2 regions of the Rhizobium sp. LARHSG275 genome follow, and region 2 is predicted to be linked to the other one. Evidence: riboswitches for the same ligand, from Rfam matches in the RefSeq annotation. Region 2 holds a riboswitch; the other holds the start of a gene.
The links. Region 2 has a riboswitch for FMN ahead of ACIPSK_RS05110 (6,7-dimethyl-8-ribityllumazine synthase). Riboswitches for the same ligand answer to the same signal wherever they lie in the genome.
Positions count from the first base shown of each region.

Region 1: it holds a riboswitch for FMN, as region 2 does, so the genes downstream of both, ribB (3,4-dihydroxy-2-butanone-4-phosphate synthase) here and ACIPSK_RS05110 (6,7-dimethyl-8-ribityllumazine synthase) in region 2, are expected to answer to the same signal.

Region 1 covers NZ_JBIXJN010000007.1:56,675-61,081, forward strand. The annotation lists gene ACIPSK_RS10685 (SDR family oxidoreductase) at 1-530, shown strand, start outside; gene ACIPSK_RS10690 (glucose 1-dehydrogenase) at 785-1,567, shown strand; FMN riboswitch at 1,760-1,910, shown strand; gene ribB (3,4-dihydroxy-2-butanone-4-phosphate synthase) at 2,037-2,672, shown strand; gene ACIPSK_RS10700 (SDR family oxidoreductase) at 2,758-3,525, opposite strand; gene ACIPSK_RS10705 (DMT family transporter) at 3,863-4,407, shown strand, end outside.
Region 2 covers NZ_JBIXJN010000003.1:257,188-261,594, reverse strand. The annotation lists gene ACIPSK_RS05130 (adenylate/guanylate cyclase domain-containing protein) at 1-608, opposite strand, end outside; gene ACIPSK_RS05125 (hypothetical protein) at 845-1,069, shown strand; gene ACIPSK_RS05120 (GCG_CRPN prefix-to-repeats domain-containing protein) at 1,181-1,492, opposite strand; gene ACIPSK_RS05115 (SRPBCC family protein) at 1,613-2,059, opposite strand; FMN riboswitch at 2,307-2,448, shown strand; gene ACIPSK_RS05110 (6,7-dimethyl-8-ribityllumazine synthase) at 2,527-2,961, shown strand; gene ACIPSK_RS05105 (VOC family protein) at 3,219-3,908, shown strand; gene ACIPSK_RS05100 (LysR family transcriptional regulator) at 4,049-4,407, opposite strand, start outside.

The sequences.
Region 1 (4,407 bases), on a different contig from region 2:
GGACCGAAGCGGATCTCGGCGCGCTGACGCTTGCAGTCAACGCTGCAGGCATCGCTAACGCGAACCCGGCGGAAGAGATGGAGGAGGACCAATATCAGACGTTGATGGATATCAACCTCAAAGGCATCTTTCTTTCCTGCCAGGCCGAGGCCCGCGCCATGCTGAAGAATGGACGCGGCTCCATCGTCAACATCGCCTCCATGTCGGGTGTGATCGTAAACCGGGGGCTGAACCAAGCGCACTACAACGCCTCCAAGGCGGGCGTGATCCATATGTCGAAGTCTATGGCGATGGAATGGGTCGACCGCGGCATTCGCGTCAACACCATCTCCCCCGGATACACGGCAACGCCCATGAACACCCGCCCGGAGATGGTCCACCAGACCAAGCTCTTCGAAGAGCAGACGCCGATGCAGCGCATGGCAACAGTCGACGAGATGGTCGGTCCGGCTGTGTTCCTGCTGTCGAATGCGGCAAGTTTCGTGACCGGCGTCGATCTTCTCGTCGACGGCGGTTTCTGCTGCTGGTGATGAGAAAGCTCATTACCGCCGCTGGAAAGTGACCGGTCTCGCTTCCTCCCTGGCTGAGATCGAGGCGCTGAAGGGACTAACGGGCACGACGGCGTGCGATATCGCGGTCTGCCCGCCCTTCGCGCTGATCGAACGGAAGGAGGGCTCGGGTCGTCATCGGCGGTCCGAATTCCCGAGGATCAGTTGAGCTCCAACAATGATCGCATGATAGATCGCACCCAGATTTTCTGTTTATCGATGGACAAGGAAAGAGCATGAAACGCTTTGAGCAGAAGACCGTCGTCATTACCGGGGGTAGCCGCGGCATCGGCGCCGCCATCGCTAGACGATTTGCACGCGAGGGCGCCAATCTCGTCGTCTCGGCCAACGAGGACCTGGTTCACGGCGTCGCCGAACAGATCCGGGCCGAAGGCGGCAAGGCGGTCTCCTTCATCGGCGACGTCACCGACAAGGCGAGCGTCACCGCCCTCTACGATACCGCCGAAAAGGAATTCGGCTCGGTCGACGTCTCGATCCAGAATGCCGGCGTCATCACTATTGCCCGCGTCGAGGACCTGACCGAAAACGAATGGGACAAGGTCATGGCCGTCAACACCAAGGGCGTCTTCCTCTGCGCCCAGGAGGCGATATCAAGGATGCGCAAGCACAAGCGCGGCGGCCGCATCATCAACACCGCTTCCGGCCAGGCCCGCGACGGCTTCATCTACACGCCGCATTATGCCGCCTCGAAAATGGGCGTCGTCGGCATTACCCAGAGCCTGGCCAAGGAAGTCGCGACCGAGAAGATCACCGTCAACGCCTTCTGCCCCGGGATCATCGAGACCGACATGTGGGCCTATAACGACCAGGCCTGGGGCAAGCTGCTCGGCAACTACGCCCCCGGCGAGCTGATGAAGGAATGGGTCGAAGGCATCCCGATGAAACGGGCCGGCTCTGGCGAAGACGTCGCCGGCCTGGTGACCTTCCTCGCCAGCGAGGACGCCGCCTATATCACCGGCCAGACGATCAATGTCGACGGCGGCCTGATCATGTCCTGACGCAGGTCGCCCAAAAGTGCGCAGCGGCTTTGAGACAACGACCTGAAACAAACATCAAACCACCAACGAAGCGCGGAAGGCGACCCGGTCGTCGCCTCCATGTGAACAGTGTGTCCATCGGCGTCATGGCAGCTTTGCATTTTTGCCCCGTCGAGTGACCTTGCCATCCGCCTGTTTTTGATTCTATCTTTGAAATGTTCTCAGGGCGGGGTGTAATTCCCCACCGGCGGTATCAGGAGCAATCCTGGAGCCCGCGAGCGCTTCCGGCACCTCCTGCCGGAAGGTCAGCAGATCCGGTGAGATGCCGGAGCCGACGGTATAGTCCGGATGGAAGAGGACAACACGGGCAGTCGCACTCCATCCCGGAGTCGGCTGACGTTTGTTCGCCCAAGGGCAGAAGGCTCGCTCACGGATTGAGCCGAGCAGACCATGTCAGCCCGCTGACATAACCCTTGAAAGGCCAGACAGCATGACTATCGCAAGAATTGAAGATGCCATATCAGCCATTGCCCGTGGTGAGATGGTCGTCGTCGTCGACGACCAGGACAGGGAAAACGAGGGCGATATCGTGGTCGCCGCCCAAGCGGTCACACCTGAAACAATCGCCTTCATGATGACCCATGCTCGCGGACTCGTCTGCATCGCCATGGAAGGCGAGCGTCTCGATGCGCTCGATATCCCGCTGATGGTGCCCAACAATACGGAATCGCACAAAACCGCCTTCACGGTCTCGGTCGACTATCTCAAGGGCACAACGACCGGCATCTCGGCAGCCGATCGCGCCGCGACTGTCCGCGCCCTGGTCGACGATCGCACAAAGCCCTCCGATTTCGCTCGCCCCGGCCATATCTTCCCGTTGCGCGCCAACCCCCGTGGCGTGCTCGGCCGCCCTGGCCACACCGAAGCTGCCGTCGATCTCGCCCGCCTCGCCGGAAAGACCCCGGCCGGCGTCATCTGCGAAGTCGCCAATGACGACGGAACCATGTCGCGGCTCCCCGACCTCATCCTTTTTGCAAAACGCCATAACCTCCTGCTCGTCACCATCGAGGATCTGGTTGCCTATCTCGAACGCCAGGCGGCAAAAGACGTCCGCGAAGTCGCCTGATCGATGCCTTTGTTGCGGCGGCATAGGCCGCCGCAACAAAGAACGTGCCGCAGTGATGACTCTGACGGCACTTCGTTTGTCCGCCTCAAGTCCGGCTGATCGAAACCCCGCCATCCGCCAGCATCGCCGTGCCGGTCACGAAGCTCGACATGTCGGAGGCCAGGAAGAGCGCTGCATTGGCGATCTCTTTGGGTTGCGCCATGCGTTTCAGCGCATGCAGTCCCACCACGAAGGCGAGCAGTTCCGGCGTGGCGTCCGGCGCGTTGGTGATGCTCATCGGCGTGTCTGTGCCGCCGGGCAGCAGTGCGTTGACGCGAACGTTCTGCCTCCCGAGTTCGGCGGCGAGCACCTGCACGAGGCCGATAAGCCCCGCCTTGCCGGCGGCATAAGCGGCCATGCCCGGCATTCCGGCGGTGTGGCCGACGAAAGTCGAGGTGAAGATCAGCGATCCCCCGCGCGCTCCCATTGCCGCCGCCTGGTGCTTGGCGCCGAGGAAGGCGGCGGTGAGGTTGGTCTCGATCGTCTCGCGCCATGCCTCCAGCGAAAGCCCTGTCACCGGCCCCATCTCGCCAATGACGCCGGCATTGTTGAAGGCGATATCGAGCCCGCCGAAGCGCGAGACCGCCGTCTCGACAAGCCTTGCCTGCAGCGCCTCGTCCCTGACATCGCCTGATATGGCGACGGCCTGCCCGCCTTCCGCCTCGATTTCGGCAATGACGGCATCAAGCGCGTCCTGTCGCCGGCCGGTGACCACGAGCTTGGCGCCTTCCCACGCAAAGAGTTTCGCCGCCGCGCGGCCGATTCCGGAGCTTGCGCCGGTGATGATGGCGATCTTGCCGTTCAGAAGTGTCATGTCGGTTTCTCCTTCGTTTTGCGGCATCTGAGATCTCAAACATCAGGCGATGCAGCCACCCGTTTCCCGCGCAGGAAAAGAAAAACCGCTTACGACCGACGATGTCGGTCTGAGCGTCAGCCACCGCGGGACAGGTTTGAACCTTGATCGCTGCGCTGGAAGTATCGGAATTCACCTTATCAAACGGTGATTTGTCGCGATCTCCACCGACGCGCCTGCGTCGACGTCAGCACCATTGTGCACCGCATCATCGATTTATGCTTTGTGTGACATTCATCCGATTCCCTTGATGAATCTTCGCGATTAAAAGGAGCGCACAGGTAACGGGAATCTCTTCATGCCGCGGTCACGCAATACTGAGGGCGCCATCTGTATGAGCATGGCGATGGCCGGCTTTTCTGCAAGCGACGCTCTGTCCAAATCGGTGATCGCCTATATGAACGCCGGCGAGATCATGTTCCTGCGCGGCCTCTTCACCAGCCTGCTTGTCTATCTGATCGCCTGGAAAATGGGCGCGCTGCGTTCCTGGCGCATCATGCTAGAGCCGATGATCATCTTCAGGATCATCTGCGAGACGCTTTCCGCCGTCACCTATATCACCGCGCTCGGCATGATGCCGATCGCCAATGCCTCGGCGATCCTGCAATCGCTGCCGCTGGTCGTGACCTTCGGGGCGGCGCTCTTCTTCGGCGAGCCGGTCGGCTGGCGGCGCTGGTCGGCGATCCTTGTCGGCCTTGTCGGCGTGATGATCATCATCCGCCCCGGCCCTGATGGTTTCACAGCCGCCGCCCTCCTCTGCGTCGCCGCTGTGCTGACGACGGCTGGCCGCGATCTCGCCACCCGGAGCATCAGTCCGGAGATTCCCTCGCTGATGATAACCGT
Region 2 (4,407 bases):
ACGTGAGGTTCGGTCACCTCGGAGAGGGCGGTGAAGTCGCGCAGATCGGCGCAAAGAAGGGCGGCGCGGATGGTCTCGCCGGATCCGCGGGCAAGCGCGCCGGCCTGCACTCGCGCGGCGCTACGGCGGCCGAGATAGGCTTCAAGCAGCGCTGCCCGCGCCTCGCGCGCCGCCAAAGCGGCGAGCGGCGCTGCGGCAAAACGCGCGACCTCGCGCAGCAGGCCAGCCTCGGCCGGGCCGAATGCACCTGCCCCTTCCCCGCTGGAAACCCTCGCCCAGCCGAGCAGCGGGCTGTCCGACCGATTATCCTGCGCAGGCCCGATCCGGTCCTCCCATACCGGCCCGAGCCCGGCCAGCCACTCGCGCCCGGCTTCGCTCCGCGGAGCCGCGGCAAAGGCCAAAGCCTCAATGACAGCGCCGGTCTCCGCCCGCCACAGCCAGGTGCGCCGCGCGATGATCGGATGCGGCACCGACAGCGTCAGCGCGCCGCCCAAAAGCGGCAAGCCATCGGCCAGCAGCCGGCGTCCGAGTTCGGCCAGAAACCATTCGGGACTGGGTGAGGCACCGGCCTCGTCAACCAGCCAGGCAAGGGGAGACGGCAGATCCATGGCTTAACATCGCACGCTGACCGGGGCGGCCGCAAGGATGTCCCCCGGGTGAGCGCAGGCAGCCACTCCGAATGTCCATGAGGATGTTCCCATCGACTCAACCTGTGGCCCCCAAAAGGACGACCGCATCCCCTGTCGAAAACCACCGCGGTGGAAAACGAAAAATAAACACTTTAAACTTGCGCGAGTTTGATTCCATTATAAGGTCGTTCATCATCGTGTGATTGAGGGGTGCGATGGGTACGACATTCTGGCCGAAAGATCCGCTGGATGGGAACGACATGACGCTGCTGACGTCGATCCTTCGGCGATGGTGCGAAAGATATCAGGTCGAACTGACGGCGGAGGAGAGCAGCCGCAAGGCGAAGGAACTTGTCGAATGGTTCGAATTCGGCGTCAAGGATCCCGTCGAGCTCGAGGAATTGATCGACGACAAGCACTGGCTCGTCAGCAGGATCTGACCGTAGACAAATCGGGAGGACGCTGCCGGTCAGCGTCGACGAACCTATCTCATCAGAAAAGGCCGGGCGAAATCGCTCCGGCCTTCGTCCATTTTCACCTAAGCGAGACCCTTAGTCATCATCATCCCGCCAACGCCGATCGCGATCCCAGCGCCGCTCATGGCGCCAGCGCGGACCATCCCAATCCCGGTGACGCCGCTCCCAGCCCCAGCGGGGCGGACCACCGTAGAAAGCTACCGGCGGCGGGCGTCTCCAGTTTGGCCGGCATTCGCCCCAGCGCGTCAGATGCCAGCCGCGACCGCAGGCGTAGTCGACCTTTGTGACATTGCTCTGCACATTGATTGTCCCAAGCGGCATCGCCTCCGCGGTGCCGAACGAGAGGCTGCCGGCAAGCAAGGCAGCCGCGATAGAAAGTGCCTTCATCGAGAACTCCATTTTCAATCCAGCCACCCCGAGCTTATGGCCGCTAAATTGAACTGGAGATGAATTGCGCGTTCATGTTTGACGCGCGCGGAGAGCGTGGTTGGCCCGCGAGGAAACCGCTCAAGTTCTGCCGTAAAAAGCGTCGGGACCCGGATCACGCCCGGCGGCGACCTCGGTCAGCCGCCCCAGGTAATGCGCCCAGCCTTCCGCATGGCCGGCACATTGCTCGGCGCTCGGCAGGCCGCTATGGGTGAGCCGCAGCAGCGTTCCGCCCCCCTGCTCGATCAGGTCGATCTCGACCAGGCTCGACCCTGGCGGCACCACTTCGCTGCCATCCCAGCCAAAGCTATAGGCAAGGCGATGAACCGGAACCACTTCTCGAAACGAGCCGCGCGCAAAGCGGGCGCCGGTGACGTTGACAAGATAGAGCCCGCCAGGCTGCGGCTCGACCTGCGCCTCCGTTCCCATCCAGCGCAGGATCTTTTCCGGGTCGGTCATCAGCGCGAACACTGCGGCCGGCGGCGCCGCGATATGCGCCTCGCGGTGGACGACGAAGGGGTCTTGCATCTCTCTCTCTCCCGTGGTTGCCACGGCCCTGCCCGCCTCCGGTGGAGACGGCGCATCCTTTCTTGCCGTGCTATTCTGACGTGAATGTCCTCATTGGATGCATGTAGGCGCAAGCGCATCCTCAGCAAGAGGGCTTGCCCGTCGCGATCAACCAACAAGCGAAATCGCCGCTTCGGAGCCCTGATCCTACATTGGCCGCGAAGCATTTCGACCTATTGCCAGCCCGTCGCCTTCCCCCTATTGTTCGCGCCGTTCTCAGGGCGGGGTGCAAGTCCCTACCGGCGGTATGTAATCAGATTGCGAGCCCGCGAGCGCCTTCTCAGGAAGGGTCAGCAGATCAGGTGAGATGCCTGAGCCGACGGTCATAGTCCGGATGAAAGAGAACGTGCGTTCCTGCCGCCCTTGCGGCTGTCGGGGACGTTCGTGATCGCCTTGGGTGATGTGTCTTTTCGCCAAAGGAGATTACCATGACACCCACCCGCTATGCCTTCATCAAAGCCAGCTGGCACGCCGACATCGTCGACCGCGCCCTTGATGGCTTTCATCAGCTTATTCCGCCCGAGCAGATCGATGTGTTCGATGTTCCCGGCGCATTCGAGATGCCGCTGCTGTCGCGCGATCTTGCGGCAACTGGACGCTATGCCGCTGTCGTTGCCGCCGCCTTCGTCGTCGATGGCGGAATCTACCGCCACGAATTCGTCGCCCAGGCCGTCGTCGATGGGCTGATGCGCGCCGGCATGGATACCGGCGTGCCGGTGCTGTCGGTGTCGCTGACGCCGCATCAGTATCAGGAAACCGAGCATCACAAGCAGATCTACCGCGCACATTTCGTCGAGAAAGGGCGCGAGGCAGCAAAGGCGGCTCTGACGATCGGCAAAACCCGCGCCGCCCTTGCTGCGTAGGAACTTCCTGCACGCCGGCTCGACGAGCCGCAGGACGACAGACGAAGTGGCGGGGGACCGACCCCGCCGCCTCATCGGATCGACATGACCTCACCAACCGCAGGAATGAAAGCGACGCGCCGTGTGTCGCAGCGGAATCCGCTAATACCGGCCAAATCAGACAGAATAATTGATTCGACGACCCCACCGCGCCGTGGTCAACTTGGCCCGTCACGTGTCCGCAATTCTCAAGACATCCAGAACCCAAGGAGCTTAAGATGAGCAATGCACTGCGCAGCGAAACCCCCATCGAGACCCCGAGAACTCAGCCCGTCGACACCAAGCTCGAGGTGGTCGTCATCCCCGTTTCCGACGTCGACCGCGCCAAACGTTTTTACGACGGGCTGGGTTGGCGGCTCGACGCCGACTTCGCCAATGATGCCGATTTCCGGGTGATCCAGTTTACCCCGCCCGGCTCCGGCTGCGCGATCATCTTCGGCAAGAACGTCACCGCCGCAGCCCCCGGCTCAGCCCAGGGGCTTTATCTTATCGTCTCCGACATCGAGGCCGCCCGCCGCGATCTCATCGCCCGCGGCGTCGAGGTGAGCCAAGTGTTCCATGACGCGGCCGGCATCTATGCCGGCAAGGACGAGCCCTATCTGTTCGGGCGGCTGCGGATCGCCGGCCGCGATCCCGATCACCGCAGCTATCGCTCCTTTGCATCTTTCAAGGATCCCGACGGCAACGGCTGGCTGTTCCAGGAGGTCACCACGCGGTTGCCGGGACGCATCGATGCCGACGAGACGAAATTCACGACGTCGACAGACCTTGCGTCAGCGCTGCGCCGCGCGGCGACCGCTCACGGTGAACACGAGAAACGGAACGGCGGCAAACACGACGAGAACTGGCCGGACTGGTACGCCGAATACATGGTCAGCGAACAAGCCGGCAAGCAACTGCCCTTATAGGCAATGGCGGCGACATCCTCTGAGAAGCAACGGCATTTCGGTATGGCGCGCCCATGCCGAAATGCTCTATCGTGTCTTAGCCTAACATTACCGATCTCCTTGCCGGCGTCAGATCGAGTACCGGGATCCGCCAGAAGCCGTCATTGGGACGCGGGAGACATCTGCGACGTTACCCAACCGGAAAATGCGAGCATGGCCGCTGTTGGCGGCCTCGATTGAAGTCGGGTTAGCCAATAGCTCCCCAACGATATGGTGGTAGCAAAAGGTTGTCTGATAGCCCCCGAGGATAGGTGTCTGGAAAACATCGAAGGCGGGGCCAGAGCGATCCCCAGTCCTTGCAGGGCCGCCTCCATCATCGCCAGGGAAGAGTCGAAGACGATGCCTGCGTTTATCTGGGGCGCCGGAGGAACGTTCGCTGCGACAAACCAGGTGCTCCATTCGTCCGCCCTATAGCTCCGCAAAAGCGTCGCCTCGACCAGGTCTGCAGGCCGCCTCAAAC